One region of the Lysinibacillus capsici genome, then DNA from elsewhere that is predicted to be linked to it. Evidence: riboswitches for the same ligand, from Rfam matches in the RefSeq annotation. Region 1 holds a riboswitch; each other region holds the start of a gene.
What was found. Region 1 has a riboswitch for cobalamin ahead of LCP48_RS14485 ((2Fe-2S) ferredoxin domain-containing protein). Riboswitches for the same ligand answer to the same signal wherever they lie in the genome.
Positions count from the first base shown of each region.

Region 2: linked by a shared signal. The riboswitch ahead of LCP48_RS11265 (ABC transporter substrate-binding protein) and the one ahead of LCP48_RS14485 ((2Fe-2S) ferredoxin domain-containing protein) in region 1 are both predicted to bind cobalamin.
Region 3: linked by a shared signal. The riboswitch ahead of LCP48_RS03060 (ABC transporter substrate-binding protein) and the one ahead of LCP48_RS14485 ((2Fe-2S) ferredoxin domain-containing protein) in region 1 are both predicted to bind cobalamin.

Region 1 covers NZ_CP084108.1:2,924,377-2,935,502, reverse strand. The annotation lists gene LCP48_RS14510 (S8 family peptidase) at 1-2,356, opposite strand, end outside; gene LCP48_RS14505 (energy-coupling factor ABC transporter ATP-binding protein) at 2,536-3,372, opposite strand; gene cbiQ (cobalt ECF transporter T component CbiQ) at 3,369-4,142, opposite strand; gene LCP48_RS14495 (energy-coupling factor ABC transporter substrate-binding protein) at 4,148-4,420, opposite strand; gene LCP48_RS14490 (energy-coupling factor ABC transporter permease) at 4,424-5,170, opposite strand; cobalamin riboswitch at 5,320-5,504, opposite strand; cobalamin riboswitch at 5,757-5,938, shown strand; gene LCP48_RS14485 ((2Fe-2S) ferredoxin domain-containing protein) at 6,085-6,456, shown strand; gene cobJ (precorrin-3B C(17)-methyltransferase) at 6,461-8,128, shown strand; gene LCP48_RS14475 (sirohydrochlorin chelatase) at 8,143-9,051, shown strand; gene cobK (precorrin-6A reductase) at 9,048-9,809, shown strand; gene LCP48_RS14465 (precorrin-8X methylmutase) at 9,822-10,481, shown strand; gene LCP48_RS14460 (cobalt-precorrin-5B (C(1))-methyltransferase) at 10,481-11,126, shown strand, end outside.
Region 2 covers NZ_CP084108.1:2,298,210-2,309,335, forward strand. The annotation lists gene LCP48_RS11260 (elongation factor G) at 93-2,030, opposite strand; cobalamin riboswitch at 2,213-2,399, shown strand; gene LCP48_RS11265 (ABC transporter substrate-binding protein) at 2,562-3,554, shown strand; gene LCP48_RS11270 (precorrin-3B methylase) at 3,606-4,283, shown strand; gene LCP48_RS11275 (S9 family peptidase) at 4,355-6,343, shown strand; gene LCP48_RS11280 (class I SAM-dependent rRNA methyltransferase) at 6,814-8,010, opposite strand; gene LCP48_RS11285 (alpha/beta hydrolase) at 8,073-8,990, opposite strand; gene LCP48_RS11290 (dihydrofolate reductase) at 9,151-9,627, shown strand; gene LCP48_RS11295 (HIT family protein) at 9,687-10,181, shown strand; gene trhA (PAQR family membrane homeostasis protein TrhA) at 10,196-10,831, opposite strand; gene LCP48_RS11305 (DegV family protein) at 11,107-11,126, shown strand, end outside.
Region 3 covers NZ_CP084108.1:630,185-641,310, reverse strand. The annotation lists gene LCP48_RS03090 (3-hydroxybutyryl-CoA dehydrogenase) at 1-732, opposite strand, end outside; gene LCP48_RS03085 (acetyl-CoA C-acetyltransferase) at 732-1,937, opposite strand; gene LCP48_RS03080 (heterodisulfide reductase-related iron-sulfur binding cluster) at 2,134-4,353, opposite strand; gene LCP48_RS03075 (cob(I)yrinic acid a,c-diamide adenosyltransferase) at 4,715-5,278, opposite strand; gene LCP48_RS03070 (adenosylcobinamide amidohydrolase) at 5,291-6,751, opposite strand; gene LCP48_RS03065 (FecCD family ABC transporter permease) at 6,748-7,749, opposite strand; gene LCP48_RS03060 (ABC transporter substrate-binding protein) at 7,746-8,714, opposite strand; cobalamin riboswitch at 8,851-9,033, opposite strand; gene LCP48_RS03055 (acyl-CoA dehydrogenase family protein) at 9,091-10,758, opposite strand; gene LCP48_RS03050 (class I adenylate-forming enzyme family protein) at 10,760-11,126, opposite strand, start outside.

The DNA.
Region 1 (11,126 bases):
CGTCATAATCTGTTTGGAAATAAGCTTTTTGATCCTCGCCTATTTCAAAGCGGATTGCCTGTTTAATGATAGGGTCAACATTTTCTAGATTGCCTGAAGCTGTAGGATTCATTAACATGCTCATCAAGCTGTCAATTTCATTACGTTTTTTTATGTTGTTTTCTGTAAGTGGTAATTGGCCCTCAGGGATATTTTCTTCGATCATGGCTTCATCTACAGGTAGACCATCCTCATCAGGTGGGAGGGAAACTACTTCACCTTTTAATGTGTAAGGGATCATTGATTCACTAATTGTTTCTTCTTTTTCGATGCCGCCACTAAAGAACATCTCCATAGAAAACTCGCTATTACTTTCATTAGATACACTTAAAACGTACTCTTGATCTGGAACAGCATCGATAATCATACGAACCGCTTCACCTTTTGCAGTACCATAAGCGGTCTGCATTGGATAGGCTTCTTCTTCTTCACCTTCATCATTTTCAGCTGGATCGATTTCTTCTGGTGGCACAGGATTAAAGTCATCTTTCAGATAAAGCTCCATAGAAGCAGTGACACCTGGAATTCCCGATAGATCAAATTGTAACGTCGTCGGTTTTTTGACAGAGAACGTGAAGTAATCTTGATCTTGTTGTTGATCTTTTGACAGTAGTGTATAGTTTTTACCTGCTGTACTATAAGGGAACTTTTTAATAGGCTCCATCGTAGATTTGTCTACTGTATCAATTGGTAAGTCCTTCGTCGTTTGTGCTGTGAAAATGTAAGTAGATTTGCCTTTTAAACTATAGCTTCCATTATGATCTTTGACACCAATGACAAGCGTTCCCTTTTGATCTGCTTTAAATAGATAACCTTCTTTTTTTCCTACGCGAACATCGTTGACATGGATGGGCTCTACATCACCAATCCCGCTATTTGGGTAGAAATATAAATCAAAGGCATAGTCGTATTTGTCAGCGCCTTTTAATGTCAATTGAGCATATTCATTTTCTTCAAGATCGACTTTATACCATTTCTTTTCGTCTTGCTGTTCAAAAGTACCTTGTTCTGTATTTAGCTTATTTTTAGTAAGGACCTTGGCGTTTTGAATGCGATCTTCCTTTGTCTCTGAATAATGCTTTGGTAATTTATTTAAATCAAATTGTAATGCTTCTACAGGGTCAACTAATCCGTGACCATAAGTAAGATCATAACCTTTCTCGCCCAAATCTTGTGCTGTCATTTCTAAAATCGCTTCTATTTGATGCGGTTTTAAAGATGGGTTTTTTGATTTAAGAAGAGATGCGATTCCTGCCACGACAGGAGAGGCCATGGATGTTCCACTAAACTTGACAAAAGATGATCCTTTCTTCGCATCATGAACGGTACTATAAATGTCTTCACCTGGTGCAACAATATCAACAGACGGACCGTAATTGGAGTAGCTTGATAGTTTGTTGCGTTCATTTGTTGAACCAACACTAATGACACCTTCGAAAGAAGCGGGGAAGGAATATTCATCTGTTGATTCATTTCCTGCGGCTGCCACAATTGTAATACCACTATCAATCGCTTTCTGAACGGCTTCCTTCATCAGGGGAGATTCACCATAGCCTCCTAGACTCATATTAATGACGTCAACGCCCTGCTCAATTGCATAAAGAATACCCTGTGCAATAATGAAATCATTAGCACCTTCTTTGCCGTTAAATACATCAATTGGCAGTAACTTTGCATTCGGATTAACCCCGTGCCCACCTACGCCATTATCTTTTGCTGCGGCGATAATACCTGCCACATGTGTTCCGTGATCGCCTGAATAAGTAGTATTAGCAGGTGCTGCTGCATTATAGGGTGGGAGTACTTGTGACTTTAGATCGGGGTGTTTAAAATCTACACCAGAATCAATGACAGCAACTGTAACATCATGGTTGCCTGCTAATTCTAGTGCCTTATCCATTTGCAGTAGGTTTAAATGATACATCTCTTGTTTCTTAGGATCAGCTTCATTATTGAAAGAATGATAGACGTAGCTAGGAGACACACTAGATATCCCGTTTTGCTTTAAATAGTAAGAGACGGCTTTTTCGATTGATACGCCTTTATTTAGTTGTACAACATCATAACCTAATGAAGGAATGGAGCGGATGACCTTGGAGCCAATTTTTTTATGTACGTTTTTATCAAGACCTGAATGCTTGATAACAATTGTATCCTTACTCATCCATTTTTCTTCATTCTTCTCTGTTTGTTTTGCACTGTTTGCCAGCATGTTTTTCGCTTTATGCTGTGGTGCCTCAGCAAAGGCAGAAGCAGCAGGAACCATGAGTGCAGCGGATGCTACAACAGCGACTGATTTTTTATACCAACTTTTCAATTGTTATCTCTCCTTGGTGTTATAAATTAAGTCTCGACTATAGTAATACGGACAAAGATTAGAAAAGTTTCGTAATGGAGGAAAATTTTTCTTTGCTATTTTAATTTTTGGTAGGTATAACGAAAAAACGGACAGCTAAACACGGCTTGTTTTTCGTATACCTAGCATTGTTTAAAGCTTTAAATTTGTTCTATTAATTGTTGTAACTCCTGCTTGGAACGAGGGATTTTGATATTTTCCTGCAATAGCTTCTTTTTTTGCAAAGCTATGACCATTTCAAAAATCCATGGACGTTCAAGATGCGCGCGATGTAACAATTCGTCTTCATAAAACAAGGCGATTGGATCACCGTTGTAAATAATTTTTCCAGCCTCCATAACAATGATTAGATCGGCCCATTCATAAGCGAGAGGTATATCATGTGTTGCTAGTAAAATGGTTCTCTCACCATTCTCTAATTTGGCTAAGTATTGTAATACTTGTGCAGCATAATAATTATCAAGACCTGCTGTTGGTTCGTCTAACAAAAGGACAGAGGGCTCCATCGCTAAAACACCTGCCATGGCTACACGTTTTTTCTGACCTACGCTTAAAAAATGAATGGGTTTATCAAGCAAATCTTCCACTTCGGTTTGCGCAACGGCCCATGCTATTTTTTCTTCCGTTTGTTCAGTAGACCAGCCGAGATTCAATGGGCCAAATGCTATATCTTGCTTGACGGTCCCTGAAAAAAGCTGATGTTCTGCATTCTGAAAAACAATGCCGACTTTTTGGCGTAGGGTCTTTAAAGCTTTTCGACTATATTCCAGACCGTTGCCTTCGAATAAAATCGACCCAGCTGTAGGTTTTAAAATACCATTAAGATGCTGAAATAAAGTTGATTTTCCCGCGCCATTATGCCCGAGTATGGCGATTTTTTTACCTTTTGGAATGTCTAATGTAATATCTGATAACGCCTTCGTACCATCCGCATAGGCATAAGATAATTGGTTGAGTTTAAAATAAAATGTTGTCATGTGAAATACCCTCCGTATACGATGAGGACTAGTAAAATAGCTGCCATGCCTAGCCAATTTTTCTTGCTATAAGAGCCCATCTCTTGCCAGTAGACGGCCTCGCCTCCACGTGATAGCATGGCGTTGTTGAGCTCTCGGCTACGTTGAAACATTTCCACAAATAATGCCACAATAAGCATGGAGACAGAGCGTAGCCATTGCATCGGTGAATGGTAGCCGAGACGTGCTTGCTGGGCGAGATGTATATTTTGCATACTTTCTAAAAACATAAAAATAAAACGATAGGTTAGTTCGACGAGCTCCACTAATAAAGAGGGGAGTCGCCATTGTCGTAGCACATAACATATTCCTTGTACGGAAGTGGTTAGAATTAAAAAGTATAAACAACTAATGCTGCCAAGGACAATAAAGAACAGCTGTTGCGCTGCTAACACACTTGCGTTCCCAATAAAGACAGTCCAATTCCTCCATGTAAACGACCAAATATGGGCAGGGAGTGTATTCGTTGATGATGTAAAAGAAAGTAAAATAGATACAAGACTTGTTAATAAGAAAAAGCCAGGTAGCAATAATAATTTGCCATAGTATGTAAGCGGAATTTTGGCACCTAAAATGATAAAAGCACTCATTACAAAAAATGTAATGAGTGAAAGTCGTTCATCTCTCATGATGAGCGTTATGAGAAGTAATCCAAGTGAAAATATCATTTTTTCTAGCGGATGAACGGACGCTAGCTTATTCAGATAGGCATACTTATCAATGAGTAACATAATGGTTAACCTTCTTTATGTTTGCCACGCATATAGCCGATGAAGTAGCCAATAAAGCCAGCTCCTATAGCTGCCTGTAGCACGAATAATAAGCTTTCGATTTCACCACTTGGTGGCTCCCATAGACTTTCAAACCATGGCTCATATTCCGCATTGATTTCACCAATAGCTGCTTCTGCTTCTCCATCAGCACCACCAAATTCAGCACCTTTTTGTATGAACAAGGGTATGATGGCTAATAACACAACAATTGCTAATAACAATAAATTTTTTTTCATCTGTTAATGTGCCTCCTTTGTTGAGAAAACACGTAAAGTTTTTAGTTCGCTAATATTGTATTTTTTCAAGAAATTCATCACTATGACCGTTAAAATTCCTTCACTCACGGCTAAAGGAATTTGAGTTAAGGCAAAAATTCCTGCAAACTTTGTAAAGGATGCCATAAAGCCTCCAACCTCTGAAGGAAAGGCTAGTGCTAGTTGTACAGAAGTCACAATATATGTACCTAAATCACCAAGCATAGCTGCAAAGAATACGGCTAGTGAAAATGACACGCCTACTTTTTGAGCACCTTTAAAGACAAAGTAAGCAATAAAAGGACCAACAATAGCCATAGAAAAGGCATTAGCCCCTAAAGTTGTAATTCCTCCATGAGCTAATAATAAAGATTGAAATAATAAAACGATTGTTCCAATTACACTCATTGCTAGAGGGCCAAAGAGTACTGTCCCAAGTCCTACACCAGTTGGGTGAGAGCAGCTACCTGTAACAGAAGGGATTTTTAAGGCAGATAGCACAAAGGCAAAGGCTCCTGAAAGCCCCAAAAGCATTTTTGTTTCAGGATTTTCATCAACGGTTTTTCGAATAGAACGCAATCCTAGAATGATAAATGGAATAGAGATGACCCACCAAAAAATAGCCCATTCGATTGGTAAAAAACCTTCCATGATATGCATGGCAAAGGCACGTTTTGGCACGATTAAAAAGGCCAGTAAAAAATAACTAAGTTTCCACCATGAAAATTTCAAAAAGTTTTCCTCCTAACTAATTAGTAGATTTTTAGAAGATTGCGTGCGTAATCAAAAAAAGCACTTCTCCACTGGTGGAAAAGTGCATAGCTAAAAAAGCAAATAACATTCTCATCTGCTAAGCCGCACACCTATCCTCGTAGGCTGAAACGATCACTTATTTTTCGGCAGGTCTCCTGGCTCTAGTTCAATGCTTTATAGGTCTTCCCATCCGTTGGACAGTGACATATTCTATAAAGCTCCCTATTACAGTGGCGGGACCGCGCCGGACTTAAACCGGCTTCCCTTTTAAGCAAAATGACAAGCACTTTGCACCGAAAAACATTCAAATTGTGAGATTTCACGACAAAGTGTAACATGAATTTCCATAAATATGCTATACCTTTTATAAATTTTTTTAATTAAAGGTCAATAGTGAATATTCTGATAACGAGTTGTGCGCAAATATTTTATAGATTGTATAAATTTCATACCTAGTTCCATTCAAAATTGATAAATTTGTCATAAATTTTTAAAGAAATATTGAAATTTTAAAAAAATAAGATATGATAAAGACAGTTTTCTATTTAAAATTCTAATAAAAATTTCATATAAAATGTCAATAAGTGCTCGAATAGCTCGAGATAATAGGGAAATTGGTGAAAATCCAATACAGCCCCCGCTACTGTAATAGCTGATGAAATCGCAAAGCCACTGGTGCAAACTTGGGAAGGTGCGACAGTAAAATGAAGCTTAAGTCAGGAAACCTGCTTATTTGATTGTGCATGCAAACTTTTCGGAGGGAGAAGTTGAAGCGAAAGCGAGTACCTGTATTTCATTCTATTCGTTTTTATTTGGCTTCTACAAAACCTTTACTCTTCGTTATAGAGTAAAGGTTTTTCTTTTTCCAAAAAGCAAATGAGGGGAGACAGAAGATGACAACTTGGAATTTAGAGGGGATGAAAACACATCTCTTTATTTGCAATGGCAGTAGCTGCATGAAAAAGGATGGGGAGGAAATTACCTTAGCCATTCGAGATGAGATACAGCGGCAAGCACTCGATCAAGAAATACATACGACAAGAACGCGCTGTAATGGACGATGCAAGGATGCTTGTGTGGTAATCGCTTACCCCCAAGGGAACTGGTATCGTGTGCCATCAACAGAGCATGCTAGAACACTAGTACAAGATTTACATCATGAATCCTTATACAACGAACATGTCTTTACACTTCGTGAAGGTACATTACAGCGTACTGCTCAAACAACTGCCATTAAAGGGATCGAAAAGGTGAAAGAGGGGTAACAACATGGCGCAAAAAGGAAAAATTTTCGTAGTAGGCTTTGGACCTGGAGATTTTAAGCATATTACGACACGTGCAGTAGAGGCTTTACAACAAAGTGATATGATTATAGGCTACAAAACCTATGTAGAGCTGATTCAAGATTTAGTAAGTGCAAAATCGATTGTTAGTACAGGCATGACAGAAGAAGTGTCGCGTGCACAGGAAGCCGTTCGTCAAGCCGAAGCAGGGAGCATCGTCTCGGTGATTTCGAGTGGTGATGCAGGCGTCTATGGCATGGCGGGTTTAGTCTATGAGGTGTTAATTGAGCTAGGCTGGACAGAAGCAACAGGAATTGAAGTAGAAATTGTTCCTGGGATTTCTGCGATTAATTCATGCGCTAGCATACTTGGTGCACCTATTATGCACGATGCTTGTACAATCAGCTTGAGTGACCATCTAACACCTTGGAATTTAATTGCAAAGCGTGTCGAGGCAGCTGCAATGGCAGACTTTGTCATTGCTTTATACAATCCTAAAAGTGGTCGTCGAACAAGACAAATTGTCGAGGCTCAGCGAATTCTCTTAGAATATCGTTCGCCAGACACACCAGTTGGGCTTGTGAAAAGTGCCTATCGAGAACGTCAAGAAGTAACCATGACAACACTAGCTGAAATGCTAGAACATGATATTGGTATGCTGACAACTGTAATTATCGGGAATTCGTCAACATTTTTCTATGACAATAAGATGATTACGCCCCGCGGTTACCAACGTAAATATACCCTGGGTGAAGAGAAACAGCCATTACGTCCACATCAACGTTTACGCGAAGAAAATGAACCTTGGGCAATGAACCAAGAGACAGGAACAGCGCGAAATGACTTTATGGCTGACCCTAATGCAGGGCGCTTTAATAAACCCAGTATAGCCGCTACGCCAAAGCCGAAAAAAACAGCTCTTGAAATGGCTACAGCGGCACTTGCAATGGTAAAAGGGACAAGCGCAGTCAAAGTAACACCGAAGCTTGTACAGCAAAAAATAGAATCTATATTTGAACTAGCAGTAAGCCCTGGAGTAGCCAATAAATTTTTTACTCCCCAGCAAATGATGACGTTAGCAGAGGTTGTTGGGGATGAGGGGACGATGGAATACACACCAGACCATCAAATTCATTTGAAAATACCAACGACTTCCCCTGAACAGATCACAGAGAAATTACAGGAAGTAGGATTTTTATTAACCCCAATTGGTGATGTGTTATCACTGAAGGCTTGTGATTTTTGCTACGGTGAAAAGGCTGATTCGATACCATATGCAGAGGAAATACAAGAAAAACTAGGCGGTATGTCCTTACCGAAGACATTAAATATCGGCTTTAATGGCTGTGGTATGGCCTGTTATCGGGCTGTATTTGATGATATTGGCATCGTCTACCGCAAAAGTAAATTTGATGTCTTTATTGGAGCAAAACCAGTCGGTCGTACGGCTCACGCAGCACAGCCTGTTGTAGAAGGGCTGGAGCCTGAGCAGTTGATACCACTCATTACAGATATTATTGAAGAATATAAAGCAAATGCTCATCCAAATGAACGCTTATTTAAATATTTTAAACGTGTGAAAAAGATACTACATTTTACGTATCAAGATATGTCTTCCAAAATAAAAGTAGAGCCAGCTCCGTGCGGCGACTAGTAAGGAGTAGAGAGATGAAAGCTATTTTATTTGTCGGCCATGGGAGCCGTTTAGCAGCAGGAAATGATGAGGTTCGTACATTTATTGAACAAATGACACCGCGTATTGATGAACAATTTTTAGTGGAAACTTGTTTCCTTGAATTTGCTTCACCGAACATCGAAGAAGGTATTACAAACTGTGTGAAAAAGGGAGCTACAGAGGTACATGTAATTCCAATCATTTTACTGCATGCAGGCCATTCAAAACTGCATATTCCAGCGGAAATCGAGCATGCGCGTGAGCATTATCCAACGATTACCTTCACATATGGTCAAACAATTGGTATCCATGATGAAATCTTTGCCATTTTACAAGATCGCCTAGCTGAAATTGGCTTTAATTCAGAACAAGAGCAGGAAGAAACAGCGATTTTATTGATTGCACGAGGTGGCAGTGATCCATCTGCTAATGGTGATTTTTATAAGATCACGCGACTTCTATGGGAAAAACTGCCTGTAAAATACGTAGAAAGTGCTTTTATGGGTGTCACAGATCCACGAGTTGAAGAAGGAATTGAACGTTGTGTCAAACTAGGTGCAAAAAAAATCATCATGTTACCATACTTTTTATTCACAGGCATTCTGATGGAGCGCATGCATGGTATGTGTGAGAAGTTTACTGAACTTTACCCAGATTGTGATATTCAAATTGCTAACTATTTTGGCTACCATGAACGGTTACAAAATGTTTTATTAGAGCGTATTGAACAGGCAATCAACGGTACATCAACAGGTATGCAAGATCTAGAAGAATATCGTGCCTATGCGGCAGTACATGCACATCATCATCACCATCATGATCACGATCATGCGCATCATCACGATCACCATCATGATCATCACGACCATGACCATCATCATGAAGAGGAGCCGGTAAAATGATTTTCATGTTAGCAGGAACAAGTGATGCAAGGGATCTAGCCCTAGCATTACAACGTGCAGGTTATGCAGTAACCGCTACGGTCGTCACTGAATCGGCAGCCTCTAGTCTTGCTGACGTTGGCCTGCCACATTTAATCGGTAGACTGACAGCTGAGGAAATGGCGACCATCATGACAGAGCAGGGCTATCAATTGGTGGTAGATGCTTCTCATCCATTTGCGGAGGAAGCCTCTAAAAATGCGATGGCAGCGGCAGAGCAGGCAAAGATTCCTTATATTCGCTATGAAAGAGCTCATGAACATTATGCCCATCCTTTGATTACTGTTGTAAAGGATTATGAGGAGGCAGCTCAGCTAGCTGCAGAAAAACGCGGTGTCATTATGCTAACAACAGGTAGTAAAACACTCGCTACATTTACAAGGGTTTTACAGGGCTTAGAAAACACAAGAGTAATCGCTCGTATGCTTCCACGACTGGATAATATGGAAAAATGTGAGGCACTTGGTGTGGCGCAGCGAGATATTGTGGCTATTCAAGGTCCGTTTTCAAAGGAATTAAATGAAGCTCTCTTTCGTCAATACGGAGTGACGTTGATGATTACCAAGGAAAGCGGTAAAGTGGGCTCAGTTGATGAGAAGCTAGAGGCAGCTCTCGCATGCCAGATTGAAACGATTCTTATTGCACGACCAAATATACAATACGGCCAACAATATTCAACATTTGAAGAAGTATTACAGGCTGTTGAACATACAATTTAGGAGGCATTTCCCATGGATTTTAAAACAGATTTTAAACCATTAACGGTAGACCCAGATAAAATTTACGATTACAGTTTCTCTATTATTGCAGAGGAAATGGGCGAGCATGACTTCTCAGAAGATGAATGGAAAATTGTACGTCGCATTATCCATGCGTCAGCTGATTTCGAGCTAGGCCGTAGTGTCATCATTACACCAGGTGCGATTGAAGCGGGTATCAAGTCTATTCTTGCAGGACGTCATGTCATAGCAGATGTGCAAATGATTGAAAGTGGCTCTGGTAAAAAGCGTTTCCAAAAACATGGTGGTGATTTGCATTGCTATATTGCGGATGAAGATGTGTCAATCGAAGCGAAAAAACAAAATACAACACGTGCCATTATTTCGATGCAAAAGGCATCAAAATTACATGAAGGTGGTATTTATGCCATTGGTAATGCACCAACTGCATTGCTGGAATTGATTCGATTAATTAAAGAAGGGCTAGCAAAACCAGATTTAATTATCGGTATGCCTGTTGGTTTTGTGTCAGCAGCTGAGTCAAAAGAAGAGCTGCTTAAACTTGAGGGGATTCCGTACATTACAAATGTTGGTCGTAAAGGCGGTAGTACAGTGACGGTTGCTGCTTTAAATGCCATCTCACTTTTAGCGGATGAACAGGCGAGAAAATAATGGAGCGGAAGCCAAAAAAGGACCCCAAGGACATGCGTCACGGCTATACGACGGGAGCCTGTGCAACTGCTGTATCAAAGGCTGCACTGCTTGCCCTTATTACCAAGGAGGAGCAAGAGACAAGCACGATTCATTTACCTATTGGTCGAGATGCAACCTTTACAATTGAAAAATGCATATTTGAAGAAAATGCTGTCAGCTGTGAAACGATTAAAGATGCTGGTGATGATCCTGATGCGACCCATCAGGCACTCATCGTTGGCACAGTGAGCTGGGCAGATACACCTGGGATTCATTTAGATGGAGGTATTGGCGTCGGGCGTGTCACAAAGCCTGGCCTGCCAGTGCCTGTCGGAGAGGCAGCCATTAATCCTGTACCCCGTAAAATGATTTATAGCACGGTCCAAGGTGTGTTGGACGAATTTCACATTACTCGAGGCGTGAATGTGGTGATTTCTGTACCTAAGGGAGAGGAGATTGCTAAAAAAACGTTAAATGGACGACTCGGTATACTTGGGGGCATCTCAATCTTAGGCACAAGGGGAACCGTCGTGCCTTTTTCGAGTTCTGCTTATATGGCCAGTATTGTCCAAGCCATCAGTGTAGCGAAAGAGGCTGGCTGTGAGCATTTAGTCGTGACAACAG
Region 2 (11,126 bases), 630 kb from region 1:
AATACCCGCGGAAGCAAGTGAAATACCCGCGCTAGTGCGACGAATACCCGCGAAAGCAAGTAATGCCTTCACGCGAACAAAATCACCCCATCCTACAGGCAATGCATGGCTGCCTGTGCTTCTTGCCATGGAACCGTATACCCTTTGCCCTTTGCACAAAAGATACTAGAGGAGCTATACTCAGGGTCTGCATTTTTATCGTAGCCAATCTGTGCAATCACATCCTCTGTATTATGGCACACATCATAGCCATCAAATTGGAGTGTGAGTGCACCTTTCCCATTTGTATAGGCGGCAAAGGTTGTACTGTAGCTCATTAAAGTGGCAACAGGCGCACGACCTGTTAGGATAACATTCGTTTCGGATAAAATCGGGTCATCGAATATGCCTGCTGCTTGCTGAATATCAGTCATCATACGACCGATAAAGTCGTTTGAAGCCTTCATTTTAAAGCGATAATAGGGTTCAAGTAGAACATTTTGTGCCTGCTCCAGCCCCTGACGTAGGGCACGGAAACTGGCTTCACGGAAATCTCCCCCCGATGTATGCTCATTATGCCCGCGACCTGTTAGAAGTGTAAAATGAATATCTGTTACAGGGAAGCCTGTCAGTAGCCCATGATGATCACGCTCAAACAGGTGCTTTTCAACAAGGCGCTGATTGCCTACAGATAAATGATCGGCATGACAGGCATTGCTGAAGGTATTACCTGTTCCACGTGGATTTGGCTCCATTAATAAATGAACTTCGGCATAATGCTTGAGGGGCTCGAAATGACCATAGCCTGTTACGGGGGTCGCAATGGTTTCCATATATAAAATTTGCGGCTCACCAAAGGAGACAGCTATTGAAAAACGCGTCATGAATACCTCTGTCAGGACCTCCAATTGAATGACACCCATAATATGCACATGGATTTCCTGAAATTTTTCCTGCCAGACCACACGCAAGGACGGCTCTTCAGCTTCGAGTAAACGGAAAAACTGGAGCACTTCCTTGATATGCTGATCGCCCTCATATTGAACCTTTGCCTGTAAGGTTGGGACAAGCTCATAGGGCTGGGATAGCATCGTTGTACCGATTCGATCCCCAATGTTTGCCTGGCTCAGTCCTTTGACAGCGAAAATTTCTCCTGCCTCTATCTGTTGAACGGTCTCATAGCGACTGCCGTTATAAAGGCGAATTTCGGTTACTTTTTCTGTTACTTCGCCAAATGAAAATTCATCCCGCACATGCAATGAACCCTTGACCGCCTTCATAAAGGTTAAACGTTGGTGACCATCATGACGAATTTTAAAAACCTCTCCCTCAAACGGGGCATCCTTGTCAAAATCGGTACACGTTAACAGTGGGAGCTGGTCAAGAAATTCCTGAATGCCCTCATCTTTTAAGGCAGAGCCAGCAAAGCAAGGGAAGGCACATTCATTTTTAATCATTCCCTGTAATTGAGCAAGACACTGTTCATGCTCCAATGACTCATTCAGAAAGGCATCAAGCAATTCTTCGTCGCGCTCCGCTAGCCATTCCATGATGCTATTTGATACATAGTCTGCTCGCAATGGCTCATCGATGAACAATATATGCTGTGAGCAATCTTTGCGAAGCTGGCTGATGACAGCCTCCACATTGGCACCCTCACGATCTATTTTGTTGATAAAGAAGAAGGTAGGGACATGGTATTGACGTAAAAGTTGCCATACTGTTTCTGTGTGGCCTTGTATCCCTTCAACAGCGCTAATGATCATAATGGCATAATCCATCACACGAATGGCACGCTCCATCTCAGGGGAGAAATCGACATGCCCTGGTGTATCAATCAATGTGTATGTATCATTGCCAATGCTCATACGCCCCTGCTCGGCAAATATCGTAATGCCTCGTCTGCGCTCCAGCTCGTGATTATCAAGAAAGGTATCCTGATGATCAACTCGACCACGGGCTTGGATACTATTTGTATGAAAAAGTACTTGCTCAGAAAAGGTCGTTTTCCCTGCATCCACGTGCGCAAGTACACCAATTGTTTTGTACATAAGAAATCCTCGTTTCTATAGAATGCTATCTTTTTATTGTAACAGAATACTAGCTTCTATATTTCTTGTAAAATAGTTCGTCTTTATGTCGAAATAGTGCTAATATAGTGATGATTATACTTTTAGTGTCATCCTACTGATTGCGCGATAAATTTTCTTCTGCTAGTCTATCAATAGTATTGACCATTATAGAACGTATTGGTGCAAATGGCATTTGTCATTTGCTTAAAAGGGAAATCGGTGCAATTCCGATGCTGTCCCGCAACTGTAAATGGGGAGTCTATACAGCATGCCACTGTAGGGAAACTATGGGAAGGCGTATAGATGATGAACCTAAGCCAGGATACCTGCCAGTATGTATTTTTTGACTAAGAACCACGAGGATGGTGATAGTGATACAGGTAATATACCGTTATTTCACTATGCTACTCTCTTGGCGACAAGAGGGTTTTTTTATGCCCTTCCAACCACCTAGGTAGTAAAGAAATCCCTGATTTCTTTCTATATTTTAACAACAAAGGAGAAAAGGACATGAAGAAATGGAAAAGTATATGGCTAATGATGATCATTGCCTTGATCGCTGTTTTAGGGGCTTGTAATGCAAAAGACAAAACGGAATCAGCAGTACAAGGTGAAAAGGTTGAGCCATCTGAGGCGGCAGCCGAAGTAACCATTGAAAACAATGACACAAGTCAAACATATACGGAAGCACCAACAAAAGCGATTAGCTTAAATCAGCATGTGACAGAAATCATGCTAGCACTTGGCTTAGAGGATTCTATGGTAGGGACAGCTTACTTAGATGATAAAATCTATGAGCCATTGCAAGAGGCATACGATAAAGTCCCTGTGCTTTCTGATCAATACCCAACGAAGGAGCAAGTCATTGATGCCGAGGCAGATTTCCTATATGCAGGCTGGAAAAGTGGCTTTGGCGAAAAGGGGGTAGGCACACCAGAAGAACTTGAAGAATTAGGCATCCATACGTATTTACATACGGCTTCCAACATGACAAAGCCAACATTAGAGGATATTTTCACTGATATTCGCCATATCGCAAAGATTTTCCGTATTGAGGATCGTGGCGAAGCTTTAATTGATCAAATGACGAAAGATGTAGAGGCAGTACAAGCTAAATTACCAAAAGATAGCGAAAAATTACGTGTTCTTGTGTTTGATAGCGGTGAAAAGGATGTATTTACAGCTGGTCAAAACTTTATGAATGAGCTTGTGACAATCGCAGGTGGTCAAAATATCTTTGGTGATGTGGAATCAGGTTGGACAACTGTATCGAAGGAAGATGCAGTAGACCGCAACCCAGAGGTAGTTGTCGTGATTGATTACGGTGAAACAACGGCAGACCAAAAGATCCAATTCTTAAAAAATGATCCAGCATTGAAGGAGATGGAAGCGGTCAAAAATGAGCGCTTTGTCATCCTGCCACTTTCAGCAGCGTCTGAAGGGGTTCGTGCGGCAGAGGCCATTGAAATTTTAGCCACGGGCTTCTATCCTGAAAACTTTTAATCCATTCGAGCTAGCGTTTTGCTAGCTCCTTTTTTATAAGGAGCGATAAAAATGAACGCATTTCAAAAAAATGTACCAGATCAAACATTTGAAACACTGAACCGTCATGGTGAGTTTACCCGTCTAGCCGTTAGCCCTGGCATTATTAATAAGCATTATACCCCTGCACAATTCCAAAAAATAGCCGAAATTGCTGGCGAAAAGGGGGCGATAAAGTATTCTGCTTCCTATAGTATACTCTTGTCCATACCAACGTGTGATGCCACAGAAGCGGTGCAAGCCTTACAGGAAGCGGGTCTCTATGTTGCTCCCTCTGGTCCAATCATAGCCATGAAGGCCTGCGATTTTTGTGATGGGGAGAAAATGGATGCTGCTCCAATAACCGAACAGCTCTATCATGCCCTAGCGGGGATGAAGGTACCTGCAAGAGTGCGTGTCAATATTAATGGCTGTGCATCAGCTTGCTACAATGCAGTCTATGATGATATTGGACTCGTTTACCAACAAGAAAGCTTTGATGTCTATTTAGGGGCAGTACCGATGGGAGCAAAGGCACAGGCTGGCACGTTATTCGCTAAGAGGGTAGACGTCACACAAATTGAAGATTTTTTACTGCTTCTGATCAACCTATATAAGGAGCATGCTCGCCCAAATGAGCCCTTTTACAAATTTTATCGAAGAACGAAGTACGCAGAATATTGGGAACTAGTAAAAAATTCAATTAAATAGCAGGGATATTACTTAGGGTGTCGAAGTATTGTAGTAAGGCACAGAAAATTACAATACAAAGGAGCAAGAACATGACATCGAAACAAGGGATTCAACCAGAAGATCTTTATCACTTAAAATCAGTAGCAGATCCACAGCTTTCACCAGATGGGACAGAGGTAGTTTATATAGAGACTCGTATGGACGAGAAGAAAAATGACTATATATCGAATTTGTTTTACATAAACTTGAAGGACAAAACACCACAGCAATGGACATTTGGTGAAGATAGAACGAGTTCCCCTGTTTGGTCACCAGATGGTAGTCAAATTGCATTTTTGTCAACGAGAACAGGTAAGTCACAAATATATGTTCTTTCGAAAGCAGGTGGAGAGGCAAAACAGGTGACACATTGTAAAAATGGAGCGACATCCCCTGTCTGGTCACCATGTGGCAAGAAAATTGCTTTTTCAGTCGTGCTAGGGAAAGATGAAACCATCCTAGATAAAGCGGAGGATGAGAAGAAAAAGGATAAAGAACTAAAACCACTAGAAATCGAGAAAATGAAACACAAATCGGATGCTGGTGGATTTATTGATATGGAGCAGTTTACCCATATTGCCATGGTCAATGTGGAATCAGGAGAGCTAGAACAAGTGACAGAAGGCAAAGAGTACTTCCATCTGGGTACTTGGTCGCCAGATGGCAAATACCTTACGTATTTAGCAGATAAAGCGGAGGATTTAGATTTCTCATTCAATGTGGATATCTATTTATTGGAGTTAGAAACGAAACAGAGTCACAAGCTAACAGAAGGTTCGGGTGCATATTACCAAACGGCTTGGTCACCGAATAGTCGTTATCTTTCTTTTGTAGGTGGAGAACGTGAATTTGAAAATGCCACACAAGCGAAGCTTTGGATTTATGACATGGAGCAAAAACTACTAAACTGTGTAACAAGTGAATTTGATGCGCCTGTCGGTGATTTTGTCATCGGTGATTTCCTGCAAGGTGTAGCGTCACCACGTGTTCAATGGATGAATGATAATCATAGCTTCTACTTCCAAGTCACAGATCACGGCAATGCGGCGATCTATTACGGAAATGTAGATGGCGAAATTTACCCAGCTATCCATGATGATCAATATGTTTATGGCTTCTCACTTGATGCGCAAAACGATCAGGCTATTGTGGCTATTAGCACAACGACCAATCCAGGCGATCTGTTTTATGTGAACCTAAAAACGGGTGCCAAAGAACAGTTGACGTCCATTAATGAAGAATTTTTAAAGACCAAAACATTAGCTGTTCCAGAGAGTATAGAATTTGAAGGTGCAGAAGGCTGGAAGGTCAATGGCTGGATTATGAAGCCAATTGGCTATGAAGCAGGGAAGAAGTATCCTCTCATTCTTGAAATCCACGGTGGTCCACATGCAATGTATGGCAATACCTATTTTAATGAATTCCAAATCCTTGCTGCACAAGGCTTTGCAGTGCTTTACACTAATCCGCGTGGTAGTCATGGCTATGGCCAAAAATTTGTTGATGCAGTACGTGGCGATTATGGTGGTAATGATTATGCGGACTTAATGGCAGCGGTAGACTACGCTCTGGAGCACTATGATTTTATTGATCAGGATCGTCTAGGAGTAACTGGCGGAAGCTACGGTGGTTTTATGACTAACTGGATTGTGGGCCATACAAATCGCTTTAAAGCAGCTGTGACGCAGCGCTCCATTTCGAACTGGATTAGCTTTGCTGGTGTCAGTGATATCGGCTATTACTTTACAGACTGGCAAATTCAAGCAGGGCTCGATGATATAGAGAAGCTATGGCATCATTCGCCGCTGAAGTATGTAGACAAAGTGGAGACACCATTATTGATTTTACATGGTGAAAAAGACTATCGTTGTCCAATTGAGCAGGCAGAGCAATTGTTTATCGCCTTAAAGTATCGTAAAAAACAAACAAAATTCGTGCGTTTCCCTGAGGCGAATCATGAACTGTCAAGAAGTGGAAAGCCCACATTGCGAATTAATCGACTTGAATATATTCGTGATTGGTTTGTGAAATATCTATAATAGGGTGGCCTAAGAAGAGAGTATCTTCTTAGGCTACTTTTAATAGAGAAGACCTGTATGATGGTTTATAAACGATTCAATTTTAAAAAAAATCTCATGGTAAAGGATTTGTTCACCTTTATGATAAAGGTCCAAATATCTTCTCTACTTGCTTTATCATCATATAAATAAATTGTTGTATAAGGACCGTTATTTAATGATTCCCAATGAACCGTTTCTAATGTAGTCCCTTCTCTTGTAGATGGAATATGACGTGTTGTTGAATCTAAAAAATAATAGGGACTTTTTCTTCAAACATTACAGTTGTTATTATAACTGCATCAAAATTTGAAAGGTGCTTCATCATTTGAACATGCAACTAATACTAACAAACTTACGATAATTAAAAACTTTTTCAAGACTTTACTTAGGTAGAATCAACTTTTTCTCACATAAAAAAAGAATCACAACATGGTGTGATTCTCGATTGGTTAGTCGATTTTCTGGATGAACACGACCTTCAGATAATTAAATTCAGGGTATTCACGTGGTACACGGAAATCCTTCGGTAAACCGTATTCCTCGACAATTTTATAGCGTGTACGCGTCTCTTTAAATGCTTGGTCAATAAAGCCTTTGAACTTTTTCATGCCAAAGCTGGCATTATTTGTGGAAGCCACAATGATGCCGTTTTTAGCGGTAATGGCAATCGTGTCCTTTAGTAATTTAGGGTAGTCCTTTGCCGTTGAAAAGGTCATTTGCTTCGTACGTGCAAAGCTAGGTGGGTCTAATACGACAAGGTCAAACTGTAAAGCATGACGCTGTGCGTATTTAAAATAATGGAAGACATCCATGACTTTTATATCCTGTGCCTCATAATCAATATGATTGACACTAAATTGCTCAATCGTTTTGGCTAGACTGCGCTTTGCCACATCTACACTCGTTGTCTTGATGGCTCCTCCTAGAGCGGCTGCCACAGAAAATGCTCCTGTATAGGAAAATGTATTCAGCATGTCTGTATTGTGGGCATAACGCTCACGAATAGCCAATCGTACCTCACGTTGATCGAGGAAAATCCCTGTCATGGCGCCATCGTTTAAATGCACCGCATAGGTCATACCATTTTCCTTCACCATGATAGGAAATTCTCCTGGCGTGCCCATCACAAAATCATCTTGCTCGATATATTGTCCTTTGCTATCAAAGCGTTTTTTCTCATAAATCGCTTGGTAGTCCACTGTCTCAGCAAGCGCCTCATACACCACTTCTTTAAATGAGTAAATGCCCTCACTATACCAGCTTACCATATAGTAGCTGGTAAAAAAATCAATCGTAAGACCGCCAATGCCATCTCCTTCACCATTAAACACACGAAAGGCTGTTGTGTTTTCATTGCTAAAAAATGCGGCACGATTGTCGATGGCTTTTTTGAATTTTTTTATAAAAAAAGCTTTATCGATTGTTTCATTCGCATCGGTCGTTAGCACCCAGCCAATGCCTTTATTTTGGATGCCGTAGTAACCTGTTCCAATAAAACGGTTATGGTGATCCATGAGCTTGAGGAGTGTTCCTTGCTCAGCAGGTAAACGTCGTGCATCAACCGCATCTTTTGAAATAAGGGGGAAGCCTTTTCTTAATTGATCAGAAAAGGGCTGTTGTATTTGTAGAGCTATTGTTTGTGTCATAGTGTCATCCTTTAAAAAACGTTTTGCTCTATTATCGCACTGTTTGCACGGGATAGCCAAACTTATTTCAGGAATTGCGCAATTTTTGTCACGGTTTCAATCGTTACTTCTTCAAAATAATTCATTTTACTGAAATAACTATGGATTAAACCTGGCATTGTAATATGTTCCACTACCACACCAGCAGCCTTTAACTTTTGTGCATAGCTAAGACCCTCATCAAAGAGAACATCTGCCTCTGCAGCAATAATGAATGTTTTGGGCATGTTACGGACTTCCTCTAGTTGAAGCGGGGACACAAGTGGATTTGTGAAGTTTGCTTCCTCTGTATAGTGATGAGAGAACCACTGCATGGCTTGTGTATCTAAGCCGTAATCTTCACCATATGCCACATAAGATATTGTTGAAAAATCGACATTTGTGACAGGATAGATGAGTGTTTGAGCGTGTAACGATGGTCCCTCTAGTGCAGTAGCTAAGTATGCAACCACAGTAGCCAAATTTCCGCCAGCACTGTCCCCAGCAACTGATAATCGACTTGCATCGCCACCTAAGGCTTCCATATGATCGTACACCCATACTAAGCTATCGTAGGCATCATGTAAGGGTGTTGGGAAAGGATATTCAGGTGCTAAGCGGTAATCCACTGATACCACAATCGCCTGTGCCTGGTCTGCTAATAGCTGGCAGCCTGCATCGACAGATTCTAGATTGCCATAGACCCAGCCTCCACCATGATAATAAACAATAACAGGTAATGTTTTACCGAGAACGGGCGTATAAAGCCGAACTGAAATTTGTTCGCCATCTCGCACTGTAATTTTGTGATCCTCAATGGATGCTAGCTTCGGTTTGTGTGCAGATTGCCATTGTGTAACCGTCCGCATGGCTCTCGCTTCCTGCGGTGAAACTTTGTAATAAGGTGTACCAGTACGCTGAGCTTCTAGATATTGAACAGCTTCTTTTCTTAAAGTTATCATCTTCATCATTCCTTTATTGTGAGGTTTGTTATTCCTATTATAAACTATTCATATAATTTTACTAGGATTTAGGTGTAACAAATGTTTATTTATTTAAAAATAGGTGAAATAAGCGCATTATGTTTATAATAAAAGGGACGAAAGTATTTGGAGGGACAGTATGATTTCTTTAATTGTGGCACATGATGACAATCACGTCATCGGATATAACAATGGGATGCCCTGGCATTTACCTGGGGATCTGCAGTATTTTAAACAAAAAACAATGGGCAAGCCTATGATCATGGGACGTAAAACATTTGAATCCATCGGTCGACCACTTCCAGGGCGACGCAACATCGTCATTACACGTGATGAAAACTATCAGGCAGAAGGCATTGAAACTGTGACTAGCTTGGAAGAAGCTTTAGCGCTAGCTGGAGATGTACCTGAGGTGATGATTATTGGCGGCGAGCAAATTTTCCGTTTAGTGATGGAGATAGCTGATCGCTTGTATATCACAAAAATTAATCATGCCTTTCAGGGAGACACCTATTTCCCGAGCTATGAGCAAGATTTTGTTCAAGTCTCTTCAGAGGAGCCTGAAACAGCCCCAGAAGGCTATACATTCCAATATCAAATATTTGAACGAAAATAACAGCGAGAGAAGTACGGTTTTGTAGGACCGTCCTTCTTCTGTAAGTAGGGGGAATATTGATGCGTAAAATAACCTTATCGAGTGGAGAAATTGCACATGTTGATTGTTTGAGCTGTGCCATCACTAGTGGACAGGTAGCACCCAATGGAGGAGTAGTGATTGAAACAGATTATTTTTACGCTCACCAAGATGTAGCGTATCCTATCAAGGGATTAGTCATTTTAGCCTCCAAGCGTCACATTCATTGCTTTGATGAATTAAGCGATGATGAAAAACTGGACTATATCAACCTCTTAACAACAATCAGAAAGGCTCAAAGGGAAGTATTGGACATAGAATACGTTTATTATTTTTACAATGAAGATACGACCCATCACTTCCATACTTGGATGGTGCCACGCTATGAGTGGATGCATGCATTTGGGCGATCCGTGGAATCCTTAAGGCCAGTTTTACTTCATGCTCGAAATCAATTGAATCATGAAGAGAATGAAAAAGAGGTAAGGGAAGGCATTATGTTTTTAAGAGAATACATAAAAAATCGCTCCATATGATGGGAGCGATTTTTTTATAAATAGAAGTACACACACGCGTACATAGACGCACAGCCCGCTAGTACAAAGAGATGCCATATCGCATGATTAAAGGGCAGAGAGCGCCATGCATAAAAGATGGCTCCAATCGTATAAAATAGCCCGCCTGCTAGTAGAAAAGCAAAGCCATGTAAACCTAAATACAGATAAACGGGCTTAATGGCAAATATAATTAACCAGCCCATGCCAATATAAAAAATTAATGAAAGTACTTCAAAGCGATTAATAAAGAAACATTTAAACAATACACCAAGCACAGCCAATGACCAAATAATACATAGTAGCGTCAATCCAAGTGTACCACCAACGGCAATTAATAAAAACGGCGTATAGGTGCCGGCAATTAAAATATAAATGGACGAATGGTCCAAAATAGCGAAAAAGTTTTTATATTTTTCTGGCATACTGTGTAGTAATGTAGACATTAAAAACAGAATGATGACAGACGCTCCGAAAATGCTGAAGGTTGTAATATGTAGGGCATTTCCTGTTTGTACGGCTGCTAACAGTAGAACAACCAGTGCTGGAATACTAGCAATGAAACCAATACCGTGTGTTATGGCATTCCATAGCTCTTCCCTCCATGATTTATAGTCAAATGAATCAACCATTTGAAACACTCCTTTCGTTCATACATTTACTATACCCCAATAATTTATAGATGAACATTTACATTTGTCATATAGTTCATATCAAAAATGTCATAAGCCTGTCATATTCTTTGAGGGGCATTGATAGACAAGAGGTAGGTGAAAACGCTATAGTATCCAAGGTAGCGTTTACATGCGAGCTAGGACAGAGCTTTGCCTAATGACAAATGTCATGTTTACATAATGATTCATTAGTCTATATAATAAATTTTAATGAAGTAAAAGGATGTGTCGAAGTGAGACGAATTCATATAGT
Region 3 (11,126 bases), 2.3 Mb from region 1:
CATGATGTAAAGACAAGTATCTAATCCAATGAAATCTGCCAATGTTAATGGCCCCATTGGATGATTCATACCAAGCTTCATCACATCATCAATTGCTTCTTTTGTCGCCACACCTTCGTAAAGTGCATAAATCGCTTCATTAATCATCGGTAGTAAGATTCGGTTTGAAATAAATCCTGGGAAATCATTCACTTCTACTGGTGTTTTCGATAATTTAACCGTCATCTCTTCAACAGCTTTGTACACTTCATCTGTTGTTGCTAAACCTCGAATGATTTCAACAAGTTTCATAACTGGTACAGGATTCATAAAGTGCATACCAATTACTTGCTCTGGACGTTTTGTTACTGCTGCAATTTCTGTAATAGGCAGTGAAGATGTATTCGTAGCTAAAATAGCATGGGCTGGCGCAATGCCATCAAGTTGCTTAAAAATGGATTGCTTAATTTCCATATTTTCCACAGCTGCTTCAATGATAATATCTACATCACTAGCATCCTGTAAATCTAGTGACATACTAATTCGACTTAGAACAGCAGCCTTCTCATCTTCTGTTTTACGCCCTTTTTCTACATCACGTGATAAATTTTTGGTAATAACCCCTAAACCACGCTCAAAAAATTCTTGTTTGATATCGTTCAATTTCACATCAAAGCCTGCTTGTGCACAAACTTGGGCAATACCAGAGCCCATTTGCCCTGCACCAATGACCATTACCTTTTGAATTCCCATTAGTTCAGTCCCCCTGTTTTTGGTACTTCAATCATAATTGCATCACCTTGGCCGCCGCCTGAACAAATTGCGGCAATGCCAATGCCACCGCCACGACGCTTCAATTCCTGTGCAAGTGTTAATATGATACGTGCACCAGATGCCCCAATAGGATGCCCTAAAGCAACTGCACCGCCATTAACATTCACTTTTTCTGCATCTAAATCTGCCAACTGCTTGCTGACTAAAGCTACCGCTGCAAAGGCTTCATTGATTTCAATTAAATCAATATCTGCTAATGATTTGTTAGTCTTTTTCAGTAATTTATTAATAACAAGACCTGGTGTTTGTGGGAAGTTTTCTGGCTCAAGCGCAAGTTCTTCGTGACCAATGATTATTGCCAATGGTTCTCTACCTTCACGTTTTGCACGTTCCTCACTCATGACAACAAGTGCACATGCACCGTCGTTAACCCCAGGTGCATTACCTGCTGTAATCGTGCCATCTTTGTCAAAGGCTGGTTTTAGCTTCGCCAGTACTTCCAAAGACGTTCCTGCTCTTGGTGCCTCATCTATATCAACAATAAGTGGATCACCTTTCCGTTGAGGAATCTCTACTGGTACGATTTCTTCAGCAAAGTAACCTTTTTCAATTGCGGCTAGCGCACGTTCATGACTGCGTACTGACCAAGTGTCCTGTTCTTCTCGACTTAGCGAGAACTCTTTAGCTGTTGCATTACCATAGCTACCCATATGCGGTCTTGCTTTATCGAAAGCACATGTTAAGCCGTCATATAGCATGCCATCTACCATTGTAGAATCTCCCATACGCAAACCATTTCGACCATTCAGAAGATAATATGGTGCATTGGACATAGATTCCATGCCACCCGCAATAATCACTTCTTCGTCCCCTAAACGAATCAATTGATCTGCTAATGTCACCGCACGCATCCCTGAAGCACAAACTTTATTGATTGTTTCTGTTTTTACTGCTGTTGGTAAATTTGCCTTCAGAGCAGCCTGTCGAGAAGGAATTTGCCCCTGTCCCCCTTGTAAAACAGAACCTAAAATTACCTCATCCACTTGCTCAGGTGCAAGATTTGCATTCTCTAATGCCCCTTTAATTGCAATCGCACCTAAATCACTTGCATGTAATGCTGATAATGAACCTCCAAATTTACCAAACGCAGTTCTTACCCCTGCTAAAATTACAGCTCTATTCAAGTAAAACACCCCTTTTGTTTTACGTTCTCGATGAAGCTGCAAAGCATTATTGACTGAACGCTCGCTCGACTTCTATCGAGGAAAAATGGGAGTTTATTATCTCAACTCCCATTCCCATTTAATCTTATTCTACAAAACAATTTTTTATTGTGCAATTTATATTTTTCAGATAACTAAAATATTTCTGCAATAGCAATCATTTTTCTGCGTTCGCTTCCGTATCCTCGTCTTGTTGAGCATTTTCTATTGACGCTACCACTTCTTCGTATGTTTCTTCTGTTTCTTCGGAAGAAGGATTAACTGCCTTTACTTTTTCACCAAACACGGAACGTTCTAGTAATTCTGCAACATCAAATGTTCCAATAGAGTCTTCAACCTCTTTTGCCTTTGTACCATCCTCTAGCATAGTTAGGCAGTAAGGACAGCCCGATGAAATAACTGATGCATTTGTTGCAAGAGCCTGTTCTGTTCGAGCTACGTTAATGCGATTTCCTACATGCTCTTCCATCCACATTAATCCACCACCAGCTCCACAGCACATCGCTGTTTCACGGTTACGTTCCATTTCAACAAGCTTCACGCCAGGGATTCCTCGGAGGATCTCACGTGGGGCATCATATACATCATTGTAGCGGCCTAAATAACAAGAATCATGGAAAACAATCGTTTCATGAACCTCATAGTTTAGCGCTAGACGATTTTCCTCAATCAACTGATTTAATAACTCAGTGTGATGATACACTTCACCTTTCCAACCAAAGTCTTGATATTCATTTTTAAAGATATTATAGGCGTGAGGATCGATTGTTACAATTTTCTTCACGTCATTTTTCTCAAACTCATCAATATTTGCTGTAGCTAGCTCTTGGAATAAGAATTCATTCCCTAAACGACGAGGTGTATCCCCTGAGTTTTTCTCTTTATTACCTAAGATTGCAAACTTCACACCAGCTTCGTTTAATAGACGGCAGAATGCTAAAGCGATTTTTTGAGAGCGATTGTCGAAAGCTCCCATCGAACCAACCCAGAATAAATACTCCATTTCCTCGCCAGATTTTTTCAGCTCTTTTACAGTTGGAATTTGGATTGTTGGATCTAGATCACGCCAATTTTCTTTTTCCTTGCGGTTCAAGCCCCAAGGATTACCTTGTCGTTCGATATTCGTCATTGCACGTTGAGCATCAGGATTTACTTTCCCTTCAGTCATTGTTAGATAGCGACGTAGATCAATAATTTTATCAACATGCTCATTCATTACAGGGCATTGATCCTCACAGTTACGACATGTCGTACAAGCCCAAATTTCCTCTTCTGTAATGACATCGCCAATTAAAGATGGACTGTAGATATCCTCAATTACAGCACCTTCAGCACCAGCTGCCATTGCAAGCTGATTACCCTTTGTATTGGCAAAGAATTGATAAGGAACCCATGGTTTTTGCTTTGTTACGACTGCGCCCGTAAATGTTAAATGGTCACGCAATTTTACGATTAAATCCATAGGAGACAGCATTTTTCCTGTTCCTGTTGCTGGACACATGTTTGTACAACGTCCGCATTCTACACAAGAATATAGATCGAGCATTTGCTTTTTTGTGAAGTCCTGTATGCGTCCTACCCCAATAGAAGGCATATCCTCTTCGCTTTCAGCATTTTCTAAGGCCTCAAAATCAATTGGTGTTAATGTACCAGCACGATCTAAACGATTCATGTAAACATTAAGCGGACTGACAATTAAATGGAAATGTTTAGACTGTGGTACGTATACAAGGAATGTTAATAGAATTAAAAGGTGTGCCCACCACATTACATAAAACACACCAGCGGCAACAGATGTAGGTAAGAAACCAAAAATAGCAGCAATACTTGAAGCAACTGGCTCCGTATAAGTTAATCCCTCACCATGCCAAATTAATCCCATACCATTAGCGATTAATGTAGATACCATTAACCCCCCAATGAAAATTAATACAAGGCCGTTTTTCCATCCTCGTTTTAGACGCACTAGCTTTTCAACATAGCGGCGGTAAAATGCCCACACTACCGCGATTAAAATCATCAAAACTACTAGTTCCTGGAAGAATGTAAAGACACCATAGAAAATGCCTAGTGGCAGATGTGACTCTGGTGCTAGTCCTTTCCAAATTAAATCAATGGCCCCTAACTGTACCATCAAAAATCCATAGAAAAACATAACATGTATTAAACCACTCTTTGGATCCTTTAATAGCTTATTTTGACCAAATACATTGACCATAATATAACGAAGTCGTTCTTTAACACTTTCATCAAACTCAACCTTTTTCCCCAATTGCACATACTTATAGCGTGTTTTCAACAGGTAGAAGAACAATCCTACTGCATAAAGCACAACCACGACTGTTAAGACAATGTTAGCAATTAATAATGGACTCATGGTTGGTCCCCCCTTTAGTTTGTCGTAATTTTCTCTCTTTGTGACGAATTTGCTAGTTCATACAGAAATGTACTTCACTTTATCATTATATTCCTATTCTAATAAATGAGTGAGCATTCAGTCAACATAAAACGGAAATATTTCTGATAATTTTATATTCTTACATTTTACAAGAAAAAAAGCCACCCTGAATTTTTTCAAAGTAGCCATTTTTTACTTTCCTTAACTATTTACTTATTGGGATGTCGCATATTCATTAGACATTTGAACATCTGCTAAATTTGCACACAAACCTATACCGCCCCTTAGCTAAATACATGGCAATTCATTTTTTGTACAAAAACCTTTACTCAATCAAACTTTATTTTTTAAAAACATTCCCACTGCGGATATATTCAACATCTGCAACGTTTAAGCGAGCATTTACAACACGTGCAGCTGCAAATAAATAATCCGATAAGCGATTTAAATATTTTTGTACAACCTTTGGTACATCTTCAACTTCTTTCATGAGTGTCACCATCTCACGCTCTGCTCGACGTGCAACCGTGCGTGCAATGTGTAAAGTTGCCGCTGCTGGTGCACCTCCTGGTAAAATAAAACGTTGTAAAGGTGGTGCTTCGTCTGATAAAGCATCTATACGAGCTTCAAGTACTTCAATCGGTTGCTCTGTTAATTTATAATGACGTTCTTTCATCACATTAGCAAGGTCTCCACCAGCATCGAACAGCTCATGCTGAATTGTCTCTAGGTCTGTTAAAATGTCCTTGAAGAGCGCTTGGTCTAATTCACTTACAGCCTTCCCAATAAAGGAATTTAATTCATCGATTGCCCCATATGTTTCCACACGTAAACTATCTTTATCAACCCGTCCTCCAATAAGACTTGTTTTCCCCGTATCGCCTGTTTTCGTGTAAAGCTTCATTTCTCTCATCTCCTAAAACTGGTTTTTGTAATTCCTAATCGCCTGAACTGTTGTTTCATAGACACCCTTTGCAATCGTTTTACCAACTTCTGTAATTGGGCCACCATACATCATTTCTTCTCCTTTTTGAGTTGCAGCAATTAACAGACTATCTGTAGCTGTGCCTGTTGCAATGGTTCCACTCCGTTCATCAAGAATATTTTCTGATTGCAACGCCTTTGTTTTTGCCTCAGTTGCTGTCATCAATGCCTGAAAAAATGCCTCTTCAGATAAACAGCCATTAATGATAACCCATGTATTAATAGTACCAATATATGGATCATCTTGTCTTTCATGTACTCGAGAAACATCAACTGCATTGCCTACGCCAGCAGTTACAGCTACGATTATACTGCCAAAAGGTGCTGAAAATTCATTGATGGCCACTAGAGCTGTTGGTACTGCAGTTAGCATAACAACAGTATTGGTAGGTGAAAAATTTTCCCTTTTTAAAAATTCTTTAACTTCTCGTTTCACATCGCTGATGACATAATCACCAGGAACTGAGCGATTTAATAAGCAATTATGCCAGCCTATACCTGGGTTATGAACTGCCGAAGATACGGTCTTCAAAGGAAGCTCTGATTGAAGTTGGATATATTGTTCAGTTATCATTAAATGCTCTTTTTTGATGACAGCTCGCTGCTGGTAGTCTGTAGCTGCGGGCATGATTGTAATTTGAGGTTTTGGTATTTCAGGATGAGCATATGTAGTCACCCGTGCTTGATAAACTTCTTCAATTTGGGAGGCAATTAATACTTCATGTGGTGCACCAAGTGCTCTCATTCGTCCGCTTTCCATCAGCAATAATTCATCACAATAAAGAGAGGCTAAATTCATATCGTGTAGTACCATAACAACCGTTAAACCACACTCCATGGCTTCCTTCCGAACCATATCTAAAATTTGACGTTGGTGGGCAATATCTAAATGATTAGTTGGTTCATCCAGTAATAGTATTTCTGCAGTTTGAGCTAAGGCTTGTGCTACAAATACTCTTTGTTGTTCACCACCAGATAAAAATTCCATTGGTGTATGCTCATATCGCTTTACACCTGTTTGTAGCATAGCATGTTGTACAGCCTGTTCGTCCTGTTCAGACCAACTCGAGAAAAAGCCTGTTTGATGCGGGTAGCGCCCCAGTGAAACTGCCTCTCTCACACTGTTCGAGAAAGCATTTGCATGAAGCTGTGGTAATACAGCCATTTTTTTTGCCAAAGTACGAGCATTATAAGAAAAAATATTTTGTCCATCAATCGAAATGGTTCCAGCAGTAGCTGGTAAAATACCACTCATTACTTTTAATAATGTAGATTTCCCGCTACCATTCGGCCCTAGAATACCAAGAATTTTTCCTTTTTCAACAGTAAAACTGATGTCCTTGACGATTGGTACATCTTCATAGCCACCTGATAGCTCTTCAACAACAATCATGCCCGTACCCCCTTACTTCTTCGCTGCTTATAAAAAATATAGGAGAAAACAGGAGCTCCAATAAATGCCGTAATAACACCAATTGGTAGCTCTCTTGGCACAATGATTGTTCGTGCTACTAAGTCACAAATAATGAGTAATGTTGCACCATTGAAAAAAGATAATGGTAATAAATGGCGATGATCAGAACCCCAAATCATCCTTGTCATATGCGGCACCACTAATCCTACAAAGCCAATTGTGCCAGAAACCGCTACAGCCGCTCCAGTGAGCATGGATCCACCTGCTAATATCAAATATTTACTACGCTTCACATTAACACCTAAATGTTTTGCCCGCTCTTCACCATACAACAAAACATTTAGTTCTCGTCTTTGTGTCCATAGCATAATTGAACCTACAATCACAAATGGAATGATCATTTGGACATATGGCCAACCACGCATCGAAACAGAACCAAGTAGCCAGCCTATTACCTGACGTAATTCTTCACCAGATAAGGCAATCATTAATGAAATAAGGGAACCTAAAAATGAACTAAAAATAACACCTGTTAATATCAACGTTTCCATTTTCAATGAGCGGTCTACGAGTCTAGCAAAGCTCATAACAACTACCATCGTGATGATAGCACCAATCATACTGAAGGTTGGCAGCGCATACAAACCGACAACAGGTATAGAAATACTAAAAAAGATCGTTAAAACAGCACCAACAGATGCCCCTGATGAAACCCCTAGTGTATATGGATCTGCTAATGGATTTTTTAATAAACCTTGGAATGCTGCTCCAGCAATAGCTAGAGATGCGCCTACTAGTCCCGCTAATAACACGCGAGGCAAACGAATTTTCCAAAAAATATTGGCGGCTGTTTCATCAACCGCCTTATTCCATAATACTTCTAATGGAATATGAACTGAGCCTATCGCTACGCCACACCAGATGCTAATAAGAAGAAGCGTACATGTTAGTGTATAGGCTAGTGCTATTTTTTTCACTTAAATACCTCAGGATAGATTGCTTTTGCTAATTCTTCTAGACCTTCTGCTAAACGTGGCCCTTGACGACTTGTAGTACTTTCATCTACCTGCACAATCGCATTATTTTTTACGGCATTAATCGTATCAAAGCCCGCCCGTTTTGGTATTTTCGTTAAAATATCTGGTACATAATGATATGTCACCACGATGACATCTGGATTTTTTGCGATAATTTGTTCTGCATCAATTTTATACCAATTATCGCCATCTACAGCTACATTCTCTGCATTGATCATTTCAAGCATCGCGTTCATAAACGTACCATTGCCAGCTGTATAAATATCTGGCTCATCTGATGCTTCAACTAATACTTTTTTGGGTTCAACATCCTTGACTTTAGACAAAACTTCTTCTACTTTTGCCTTCATATTAGCAACAATTTTTTCTGCCTCTGGTAATTTTCCTGTAGCACGTCCAAGTTGCTCAATTGTTGTATATGTTTCATTAAAGTCTTGTGCGTTTCTTACTACAAATACTTTCAAACCTGCTGATTCAAGCTGTGCAATAGCCTCTTCTGAAAGAGACATGCTAGATTCGTGTGAAAAAACGATATCTGGTTTTAAGGCAATAATTTTTTCAATATCGTACTCCATACCACCAACCTTATCCTTCTCAGCTGCCTCTGGCGGATAATCGTCGTTGTCAGTAACACCAACTATTTCATCATTTAAACCTAGTCCAAAAAGGATTTCAGTATTACTTGGAATAAGTGAAACAATTTTCTCAGGAGGTGCTTCAAGTGTAATGTCCTTATTAAGGGCATCTGTTACCGTCATTGGGAATGTTGCTTCATCCACTTGTGCTGTTTCTTGCTGTGTTTGCTGCTCGTTAGATGGCTTGTTATCTTTTGCTTCCTGCCCACAAGCAGCTAGCAAGCCTACTGCTAAAAATGCTGATAATCCTATTTTCCAAAATTTCTTCATGTGAATCCTCCTTCGTTGGTCCATGCGACATTTCGCTTTATTCTGCATCAAAATAAAACCCCTCATCTTTGAACGATGAGGGGGCAAAATCGCACCAAAAAACTGATACAAAATCCACCACCCTATCCTCGTAGGTTGTCATGTCGTTATAAAGGCAGGTCTCCTGGCTAGTGCTACTTGCGATTTTTCAAGCCTTCCCGAAATCTTCAGTGGCATCATTTGAAAAAACTCACACTTACAGTGGCGGGACCGCATCGGAATCACACCGATTTCCCTTTTCACTTTACTTAAGTAAAGAACCTTTATAATATTCAGTTGATTTCATTATACATGAAAATGAAAGAAGTCGCCTCCATTCAAGACGACTACCCGGCCATTATACAATTTCAGAAAAGTATTGGACTGTTTTCATTTGAGCACCCATTTCTCTTAGTGACCATGTCTGTTCTAAATAAACGTCCGCTAGTTTTTCATATTTCCCACCAAATTTATGTGCCCACTCAACCGCTATGACACTTTCATAAAGGTGAGCCATTTTTTCAGCCATACCTTTTGCTTCAAAAGTTTTCGTTGCCGCGTCTAAAGCGCTAAAAATTTGCAGTTTCATAGAAATATTCGCCAATTGTTCTTTAACGATTTGTACTAGTGAGCTGTCAGCTAATTTCTCTAATCGTTCCTCCATCTCACAGACAAACAGTTCATGTGCATGAAACTTATCCACTAAACGAATGAGTTCTAAGGCCAAAATATTAGCCGTCCCCTCCCACACCGTCAACACTTGCGCATCTCTTAATAAGCGGGGCGTTACAAAGTCTTCTATATAGCCATTACCCCCGTGTAATTCAATTGCCTCACTGGCATAGTGAACAGCTTGCTCTGCCGTTTCTTTTTTCATAATGGCAATATATAAACGATTCATAATAAGTTCTTGCTGTGTTCCCTGTCCACTTGTCACTTTATCGTATAATTGAATAAGATCAAAAACTGTCGCTACTTCCACGTGCAACTTAGCTGCAAATTTCCCTAAAGTATCCTGAATCATAGGGTATTGTGTTAAGGGCTTGCCAAATGCATGTCGATTGGTTACATAATGTTTTGCCTCTAAGAAGCCACGACGCATAATACCAATAGAAGCGACTGCATTACAAATTCTTGAGAGATTTAGTGCTTCTAGCATATAATAAATCCCTTTATTTTGCTCCCCTACAACATAGGCAAGTGCACCATCAAATTCTACCTCACCAGATGGAACTGCCCGAACGCCTAATTTATCTTTCAATCGGCGAATACGTAGATGATTTGTTGTTCCATCTTCTTTACGCCAAGGAACTGCAAACAACGTTAAGCCTTTGGAACCTGCTGGCGCCCCTTCTATTCGTGCCAATACCATCGCTACACCACACATGCCCGCATTGGATGCAAAGTATTTTTCACCATATAGACGATACGCAGTGCCATCCTTTCTCGCCTCCACCACATTTGCACCGACGTCAGAGCCTCCTTGACGTTCTGTTAAAAAGGTCGCACCTTCATATAAATCTGTGTCACCTGTTGCACAAACATGTGGTAAAAAACGTTGCTTTACCTCTTCATCTGCATAATGATCTAATAGATAGGCAGTAGCCATCGTCAATGTTACGGGACAATAAAATCCAGGTTCTGCATGTGATAGCAAATAACCTTGTGCAAAGCTATAAACATAATTCCCCTTGTGACCTAGCTGCGGAATATGCTTGTGTACATAACCTACAATCCCAGTATTATATGTCTCTTCAATCGTTTTTTTATAGCCATCATTAACCCAAACCTCTGATATCTCTTTACCATAGGCATCATATCTTTGAAGGCGAGGCTCACCCAGTCGATCTGTATGCTTTGCCCTCGTATCAATATCACCTGCACATAGCTCACCAAAATCTGTTAACTCTCGTTGGGCATAGGATAAAAACTCTTTATCTAACATCATTTCTACTATTTTTTGAAGCGTGTCATCTTCCGTAAAAAAGTTCGTAGTACGCATTGCTTCTTTTTGTAATACTTTCATACTATCTCACCTCTTGCCCCTTCAAATTTTGTTTTAATATTTTGCCTGATGCATTGCGTGGTAGCGCTTCCACTTTTTCAAAAATACGTGGTATTTTAAATTTTGCAAGATGTTCCTCTAAATAAGCTTTCAAAGCTTCCTCATCGATGTCTTGTTTAGCAGAATACACCGCCTTTACCGTTTCCCCCCATTGCGGATGTGGCACACCAATTACCGCAACCTCGAATATCCCTTCAAAGCTCAATAAACAATCTTCAATTTCTTTCGGATAAATGTTGACACCACCCGAAATAATGACATCCTTTTTACGATCTACAATCCAAATAAAACCATCTTCATCCTTACGAGCTAGATCTCCTGTTTTTAAC